DNA from 2 places in the Glutamicibacter sp. 2E12 genome. Region 2 is predicted to be linked to the other one. Evidence: riboswitches for the same ligand, from Rfam matches in the RefSeq annotation. Region 2 holds a riboswitch; the other holds the start of a gene.

Region 1 (3,877 bases), 330 kb from region 2:
GTGAAGCATCCAGCAGTGTTGGGCAGCGCAATCACGTTGTTGCGCTGCAGCAGTTCATACACGTTGCCTGCGCCGGCCGCCGAAAAGTGGCGGATGGCCACGGTGGTCAGTTCCGTTCCGGAGGCCCGCAGGGCGCTTTCCAGGGTGGTCAGCGAACTCGCTCCCCCGGTGCCGAGGATCAAGCGCGAGGACAAGGTGCGTCCGGCGATTTGGAATGGGTCGCTGTGGATGTCCAGCTCGGTGATGTTGCGCGTTTCCATGCCTAGCCTCCCTGGGCCGCGGTAACGAGTTCAATGCTGTGCCCTTCGGCCAGCAGGTAGCTATTCCAGGCGCTGCGTGGAACGACAGCGCCATTGACGGCGGCGGCAACTCCGAGCTTGCTGCCGTCAGCGGCCACCGAGTTGGCGTCCAGTTCCTTGCCGATTTGCGTGCTGATGAATTCGCGAAGGGTGGTTCCTTCGTCCAGGTTCAGTTGCCGTGAATTGAAATTGATGCCGATGCTTGTCATGGTTGCTGCTCCGTTCGGTGAGCGGTCTAGGTTGCGTTGGCAAAGCGGTGGGGATCCACAGCCTGGTGCAAGGGGTGGGATTGGTGGCCGTGGGCGAGATCCGCAGTGAGCGTTGCGCCCAGCGGAGCCAGCAGCACGCCGTGCCGGGAGTACCCGGTGCAGAGCAGCAGCCCTGGATCAAGGCGTCCAAGCAGCGGCCGGTCATCTGGCGTGGCGGGACGTGCCCGGGCCGTTGCTTCGTTCAGCGTGCAGTCGCTGATGCCGGGGACCAGCTTTCTCGCGTTGTCCAGCAGCAGGTGCATCGCGCCAATGTTCACCGCTTGTTGCCGGTCTTCACGGACGCTGGCGCCAAGGACGAGGCTGCCGTCCCTTCTCGGCACCAGATACACCTGTTCCCGGTGCACGATGCCGCGGATGGTGCGGGTGATGAGCGGCGGGCCTGCTGGTCCCTGGATCCGGAGGATGTCCCCGTAGACCGGGCGCAGCGGAAGTTCGTTCAAGCCATCGAGGGTGCCAAGACCGGTGGCCACGATGGTCTGCTCCGCTTCGAGGATTCGGCCCGATGCGGTCCGCACAGCGGTGGTCCGCTTCCCGTCGGTCACCAGTGCCTGCGCCCGTTCCTCGACCAGGTGCGGACGCAGATGCTCCAACAGGATCTTGACGATGGATCGAGGGTCGACCTGGTGGTCATCTTGGCACAGGACCGCGCCGGCAATATTGGCGGCCAAGGCTGGTTCGAGCTTGCGGGCTTGGCTGGGCAGCAGCTTTTGCGCTGACAGGCCGAGGGATATCTGCAGTTCGGCCAGCTCGTGCAGGGCTTCGCGGTCCGCAGGCTCTGCGGCGACAACGAGCGTGGAGTTCTGCAAGTAGTCCGGGCGTTGCCCGGTGGCCGATTCGATGCGCTCGATGAACTGCGGATAGGCGGCATTCGAGGCGGCAAGCAGCTGGTGCAGCGGGCCATTGCCCCAGACCGTTTCAGCTGCCGGGGCCAGCATTCCTGCTGCCGCGTAGCTTGCACCTTGGCCGGGTGCCGGATCGATGAGGGTGACGGTGTGTGCGCGTGATTCCAGCTCGAACGCGACGGCCAGGCCGATTATCCCGGCGCCAACAATGTTGACATGCACAAGGGCACGCTTCCTTCCTACGGCGGCATGACCCGCATCAGGTGTAGCGGTCGGCTCGGTGCCCTCTCAGCCTGGTCGATTCAGGCTCCCGCGGATTACAGCGATTATAAGCATGATGCAGCTCATAAAGTCGAACTTCATTGAACGCAGTTCCGTCATCTTCTGTGATGTACTTGCTGACATGGCATTCCATGACTTCCCTATCGTGCTTCCCCAAGGTTCTGCGCTATCCAGCACCATCATCTCGTTGGAGCAAGAACTCTTGGAATCCAGCCAACGCCATAGCCAGGAGCAATTGCAGCGGCGCTTGCATCCTCGGTTCGCCGAGGTGGGAGCCAGCGGGCGAGTCTATGATCGCGAGGCCATCATTGCCCAGCTGGCCCGGGAGCCGGCACGGGATGCCGGGGCGTTGAAAGTCGAAAGCCCGGTGGCTCTCCAGCTTTCAGACCAGCTGGTGCTGCTGCGCTGGAAGCTGCTCGCCGGTTCCCCCAGCGAACGCAGTTCACTGTGGATCCATGAGCAGGGCCGCTGGCAGCTGCTCTTCCACCAGGGCACGGCCGCCGCTCATCCGCAGCCATCTGCAGGACCGGAGGAAGCCGTGCATGCCGACGGTGAATTCTCGGTGCGCCGGCTGCGCCTTTCGGATGCCGAAGCGGTCTACGAGGCATTTTCCTCGAACCCCGACATGTTGCGCCAAGGCGACGCCGATTCCCCGCAAAAGGCTGAGTCGTATGTGCGCGCACTGCTGGAGGCCGGGGAACGCCAGCAGGCGTTGGCCGTCGCATATCGGGATCGGCTGGTGGGACTGGTGTGCGGTACGGTAGACCCGGCCAATCGGAACGCGTGGATTTGGTATTGGATGAACCAGAATTACCGGGGCCGGTCGCTGGCCACCCGCGCCGTGGCAACCTTAGTGGATTACCTGTTCGACGAGCTGGGACTGTACCGCTTGGAGCTGGGCTTGCGGGCAAATAATCCCGGGTCGAAGCATGTGGCAGAAAGCAACGCCTTCCTGCACGAAGGTGTCGAACGGGGCAAATTCCTGGTTGCCGGAGAACGCATCGATGTGCACACCTACGCACGGTTGCGTACCGATGGCGGCTCTGCGGTCATGCCCTTGCCGTGGGGCACGCAGCAGTAGCTTGGCGGGCATCAAAAAAGTCGCGGAATCCGGTCTTGGATTCCGCGACTTCTTATCTGTCCCTCAGGTTTTGTGATGCGTGGTTAGATGCCTGGGTTCGATGCCGGTGGCGTCGAGTCCGGGCCATTGGTGGCCTGTTGGGCCTCCATCTTTTTCAGCGTGCGGGCCGCAGCATCACGACCGCCGAGGCCAAAGGCCAGAGCCGCTGCCAATGCTGCGCCAATGACGATTGCGCCGAAGGCCATGTTGATGATCGAATCGGCGATACCCATGTACTTCAGGCCCATCGCCACGAACAGCGCAATTGCCGTGTAGCGGATGATCTTCGAAGCAGTAGTGTCACCCAAGAAGCGGCCAATCACATTGGCGATGACGAAACCTGCGGCGATAATTGCTGCGCCGAAGAGGATCTTGCCGCCCAAGGCCAGGATCTCATTGAGGATATTGGTGATCGCTGGGAAGTTCAGCATCTGGGCCGCCATCACACCGAAGAACAGCACGATAGCAATCTTGACGATGCCAGCGATGATTCCCGAAGCGCTCTTGCCCTCGGGAACTACGCCCCACTGGGCAACAACAGTGTCGGTACCCACGCCGTGGAGGGAGGATTCAAGTAGCTGCCCGACGAACTTGGCAATCAGGATACCCACGGCCAAGAGCACCAAGGCCATGATGACCTGCGGGATTGCGGTGAAGACCAGCTGCAGCATCTGCTGAGCAGGTACCGAAATTGCCGCGATGCCCAGAACCTGCAGGGCTGATATTGCGACGACTAGCAGGATCAAGGCGAAGACGATGTTGGCAATGATGTCAACGATCTTCGCTTGGGATTCGCGAGACTGAACTTCATCTACTGGTTCGTTGCCTGGGGTGACCTTGCGGACCAGTCCGCTAAAATCGACAGTTCCCAAACCGGTCCTCAGCAGCTGGCGAACAATATTCGCGATGACGTAGCCAATGAAGAAGATGAAGCCCGCACCGATGAGGTTGGGGATGAAGGCCATGACGCCGCCGAGCATGCCCTGCACCGGCGATAGCACTTCGGATAGAGCGAAGACTTGCAGGATTGCCACGAGGCCGAAGAGCCAGACAATCAACCCCGCG
Region 2 (3,877 bases):
CTTGGGTGCGCGGTGCCGTGGCGGTGCGGGCGGATACCAGCTGCTGCGCTTCCAGCAGCGTGGCACCGGCACCGTTCGTTGCCCGAGCCACCTGCGGGAAGTAGCCTGGAATCCACAGCCCGGCAGCAGCCAGCTCCTCGCGCACCGTTTCATCGGTGTACAGCTGCTGCGGGTCCAGATCGTGCGCGACTCCCCCACCGGGCTGCAGCACGATAACCCGGTCCACATGCTGCGCCCAGGCTTCAATCCGGTGTTCCACGACGACCAGCGTGGCACCGGAAAGCCGGGCGGCGTTCAGCACCGCATCGCGCAAGAGCTCAATGCTCTGCGGGTCCACATTGGCAGTCGGTTCATCGAGCAGCATGACGCTGGGTTCCATGGCCAGAATGCCGGCCAAGGCCAACCGCTGTTTCTGTCCGCCGGAAAGTTGCTGGGTGCGGTGCTCGAAGGACAGCGCACCCAGACCCACAGCGTCCAGCACTTCGGGGATCCGCTGGCGGATCAGTTCGGGATCCATTCCGAGATTCTCGGCGCCAAAGGCCACGTCATCGGCGACCCTGCTTTGCACTACCTGGGTTTCCGGGTCTTGCTGCATCAAGCCCACCGGGTGGCTCCGGATGAAGGCATCGCTGCCATCTATGAGCAGCCGGCCAGCGACCTGATCGTCCTCATCCGCTTCCAGCAACCCGGCCATCGCGTGCAGCAAGGTTGACTTGCCGGCGCCCGATGGACCGACCAGCAGCACCTTCTCACCGGCGTGGATCACAAGGTCCAGTCCCGAGATGGCAGGATTCTTCCTCTCGGAGTGCTGCCAGCCGAACCCCGTTGCGGTGATGGCGGCACCGCGCTGGGTCAGCGAGGCTGCGCCGGAATTGGCAAAGGAACTCATTTTGCGCTTTCCAGGTGAGCACGCCGGCTCGGCAGGGCGCTCAATGCACCGGTCTTCGCCAGTCCACACGTGGCCAACCAGGACAGCAGCCCTGCGATGACTACGCCGGAAATGCCGGTGGCGATCACGTGGAAGATCTTCATTCCGGCGGTGTACTCAACATAGTAGGCCAGGATGTAGGCCTCGGAAATGCCGGCGAACAAGCCGGCGAACAAGCCTGCCAGCAGCGCCACGCCCAGGTTCCACTTGCGGTAGCGGAATGCTGCGAAGACCAGCTCTGCACCCAGGCCCTGGACCAGGCCGGAGATCAGTACGGTCAAGCCGTAGTGCGAGCCGAGCAGCGCTTCAACCACAGCGGCCAGCAGCTCGCAGTAGATTGCGGCGCCTGGCTTGCGGATGATCAGTGCGCCGAGCACCGCCGGGAAGAGCCACATGCCGGTGAGCAACGCGGTGGCTGGCGGGAAAGCCGCAAAGGCGAGCGAGAACAGGCCATAGCCGGCACTCCACGCCCAGAAAATGACCCCTGAAGCGACGGCGATCACCGAGGCGACGACGATATCAACTACACGCCAGCCGGTACGCTGCTTCGAAACTGTTTCGTTCATTGCTGGTCCTCCTGTGGAAAGGAGGGGAGATGGACGGAATGAGGGCATACTGCCGCGCCTATCCGCATCCGAGATGCTCGACTTCCTTCGCCGGTACTAGCCGGGGCAGGTTCGAGGGTCTGCGATCTATCGCACTCTCAGCGTCTTGCGACTTTTTTAAAAGTCTGACGCTCCCCTGTCGGAATAATTACTGCTCCCCCACCATACCGCAGGTATGCTGGGCAGAGGAACGATATGTCAAGAGCTTGATCGCGAGGAAAAAATGGATAAAGTGCAGAAACTTGCCACTACCGGTATCACCGTTGGCGCTGGCATGCTCGGCGGCAAGCTGGTTGATTTCCTTTGGTTGAAGGCAACCGGCAGCAAAGCACCACGCAAGGGCACTGAGGAAGCAGCGGAAGCTTCTTTCCGCCGTGCCTTGGGCTTCGCAGTCGTTTCGGCCCTGGTCGCAGCAATCCTGCAGACCGTGGCTGACCGCAGCGCCAACAAGGTTGTTGCCAAGTTCACCAAGTAAGCTTCGGCGTTGAGCCAAAAGCGGGAGCCGCCCAGAGGGGCGGCTCCCGCTTTTTCTCAATCTTGTTCGTCTGGCGATCCGGTCTTGGAAACCGGGGTGGTTCCGGTCGGCGGTGTTCCGTTGACCTTGTTGACCACGTGGCTCAGCTCATCGGAGAACAGGGTTTCCTTGGCAGCGTGCTTGGTCCGGTAGCCGGAACGGCCAATCATGTGGGCCGAAACCGGTGCGGTCAATAGCTGCATTCCCCAGGCCAGCACGAGTACCGGGACCACAGCCCAGCTGCGCAGGTAAATGGCCAGTCCAGCGAAAATCAGCAGGAAGCCGAGTACCTGCGGTTTGGTCGCTGCATGCATGCGGGTGAGCATGTCCGGGAAGGTCAGCAAGCCGATACCTGCGATCAATGACATCAGGCAGCCAAGGATCAGCAGGACGGCAACGAGGACATCGAGGAAGATTTCCATTAGGCGTTCCTCTGATCCGAAACGAAGCGCGAGACGGTCACCGAACCGATGAACCCGAGCATGCAGGCGGCCACGACGAACAGCAAGTAGTCGGTGTGCTTGTGCAGCACCATTTCCAGGCACAGCGCGGCGGAGATGATCAGCAGCATCACGTCCAGGGCCAGCACCCGGTCAAGGATTGACGGCCCCTTGGCAACACGGACCAGGCAGGCGACAGCACCGAGCCCGAGCATGATGCCGCAGATCCAAATGACGATATCCAGCATGTTACCCCTTCCTCGCATCAAAGTTCGGTCCGCATTCGCTCTTGATCGCTTCGTACTCGTCTCGGCTGCCAATAGCCATGATCAGCCGGCGTTCGATGTCCCGGATGCCGGCACGCGCCTTCTCCACGTCCGCAGGCGACTCGATGTCGATGTAGTGCAGGTACAGCGTCGACGAGCTGCGGTCCACGTCGATCACGAAGGAGCCCGGGATCAGCGTGAGCACGTGTCCCACGGTCATCACGATCAGGTCCGAGTCGGTGCGCAGCGGGACCGCAATGACCGCGCTGCGGGTGCGCTTCCCGCGGACCAGCGCCAGCCAGGCCACATGGACGCTGGCGGCGAAGACCTGTCCGAGGAACCAGATGAACAGCTTCAGGCAGTACCAGGCATTGATCCGGCCCGAAAGGACCACCGGCGGCAGCGGGAACAGGTTCACGATCAGCAGCGCGATGATCACGCCGAAGACCATGTTCCCCAGGGAGAAGTCCTGCCAGAGAGCACCCCAGACAAAGAGCAGCAGCAGAAGCAGCGGCCATTCCTGCTTGAGTGTCGCGCGGTGGCGCACACCGGAGGTATCCAGCGCATCGTCAATGCGCTGGTCACGCGGTTCAAAGTTCTTGTTCGGCATCATCCCTCCAATCAGAATGGCAAGATCGAGCTGATATACGGTTCGCGGGCGATCAGTTCCGCAGCCACCCGCTGGCAGAATTCGAAGATCGGCCCGGCAAAGACGGTCAGGGCGATGCCCGCAAGCACCAGCGAACCGGTGGCGTAGCGCATGCCCCACGGCAAGGAGTCGGCTTCCAGCTGCTTGGCCAGTTTCAACCCCAAGCGGGGGTTCTGCGCGCCGCCGGCCAACGTCTCGTCGGCGACCTGCGTCGCTTCGGCCACCAGGTCCTGGTTGGGCACCTCGGCATCAGCGGCACGGCGCCAGAACACACGGGCCCACACGCGGATGATCGCCATCAAGGTCAGCAGGCTGGTCAGCAATCCGGCGCCGATCACGACCCAGGTCAGCGGATCGGCATCCTGCGCGGCCGCATGCAATAGCCCGAATTTGCCCAGGAATCCGGAGAACGGCGGGATGCCGCCCAGATTGATGGCCGGGATGAAGAAGAGCAGGGCCAATGCCGGGGAGAGCT

The links. A riboswitch is a leader RNA that binds a small molecule or an ion and turns the genes downstream of it on or off. The one in region 2 is predicted to bind thiamine pyrophosphate.
Region 1: another riboswitch for thiamine pyrophosphate. It lies ahead of thiO (glycine oxidase ThiO); the one in region 2 lies ahead of ACP3TE_RS12150 (ECF transporter S component).

The regions. Positions count from the first base shown of each region.
Region 1 is NZ_CP188297.1:2,931,852-2,935,728, reverse strand. It holds gene ACP3TE_RS13820 (thiazole synthase) at 1-260, opposite strand, end outside; gene thiS (sulfur carrier protein ThiS) at 263-508, opposite strand; gene thiO (glycine oxidase ThiO) at 535-1,632, opposite strand; TPP riboswitch at 1,630-1,734, opposite strand; gene ACP3TE_RS13805 (GNAT family N-acetyltransferase) at 1,745-2,773, shown strand; gene ACP3TE_RS13800 (mechanosensitive ion channel) at 2,857-3,877, opposite strand, start outside.
Region 2 is NZ_CP188297.1:2,598,928-2,602,804, reverse strand. It holds gene ACP3TE_RS12155 (ATP-binding cassette domain-containing protein) at 1-889, opposite strand, end outside; gene ACP3TE_RS12150 (ECF transporter S component) at 886-1,494, opposite strand; TPP riboswitch at 1,560-1,681, opposite strand; gene ACP3TE_RS12145 (DUF4235 domain-containing protein) at 1,766-2,008, shown strand; gene mnhG (monovalent cation/H(+) antiporter subunit G) at 2,065-2,469, opposite strand; gene ACP3TE_RS12135 (monovalent cation/H+ antiporter complex subunit F) at 2,469-2,735, opposite strand; gene ACP3TE_RS12130 (Na+/H+ antiporter subunit E) at 2,737-3,366, opposite strand; gene ACP3TE_RS12125 (Na+/H+ antiporter subunit D) at 3,375-3,877, opposite strand, start outside.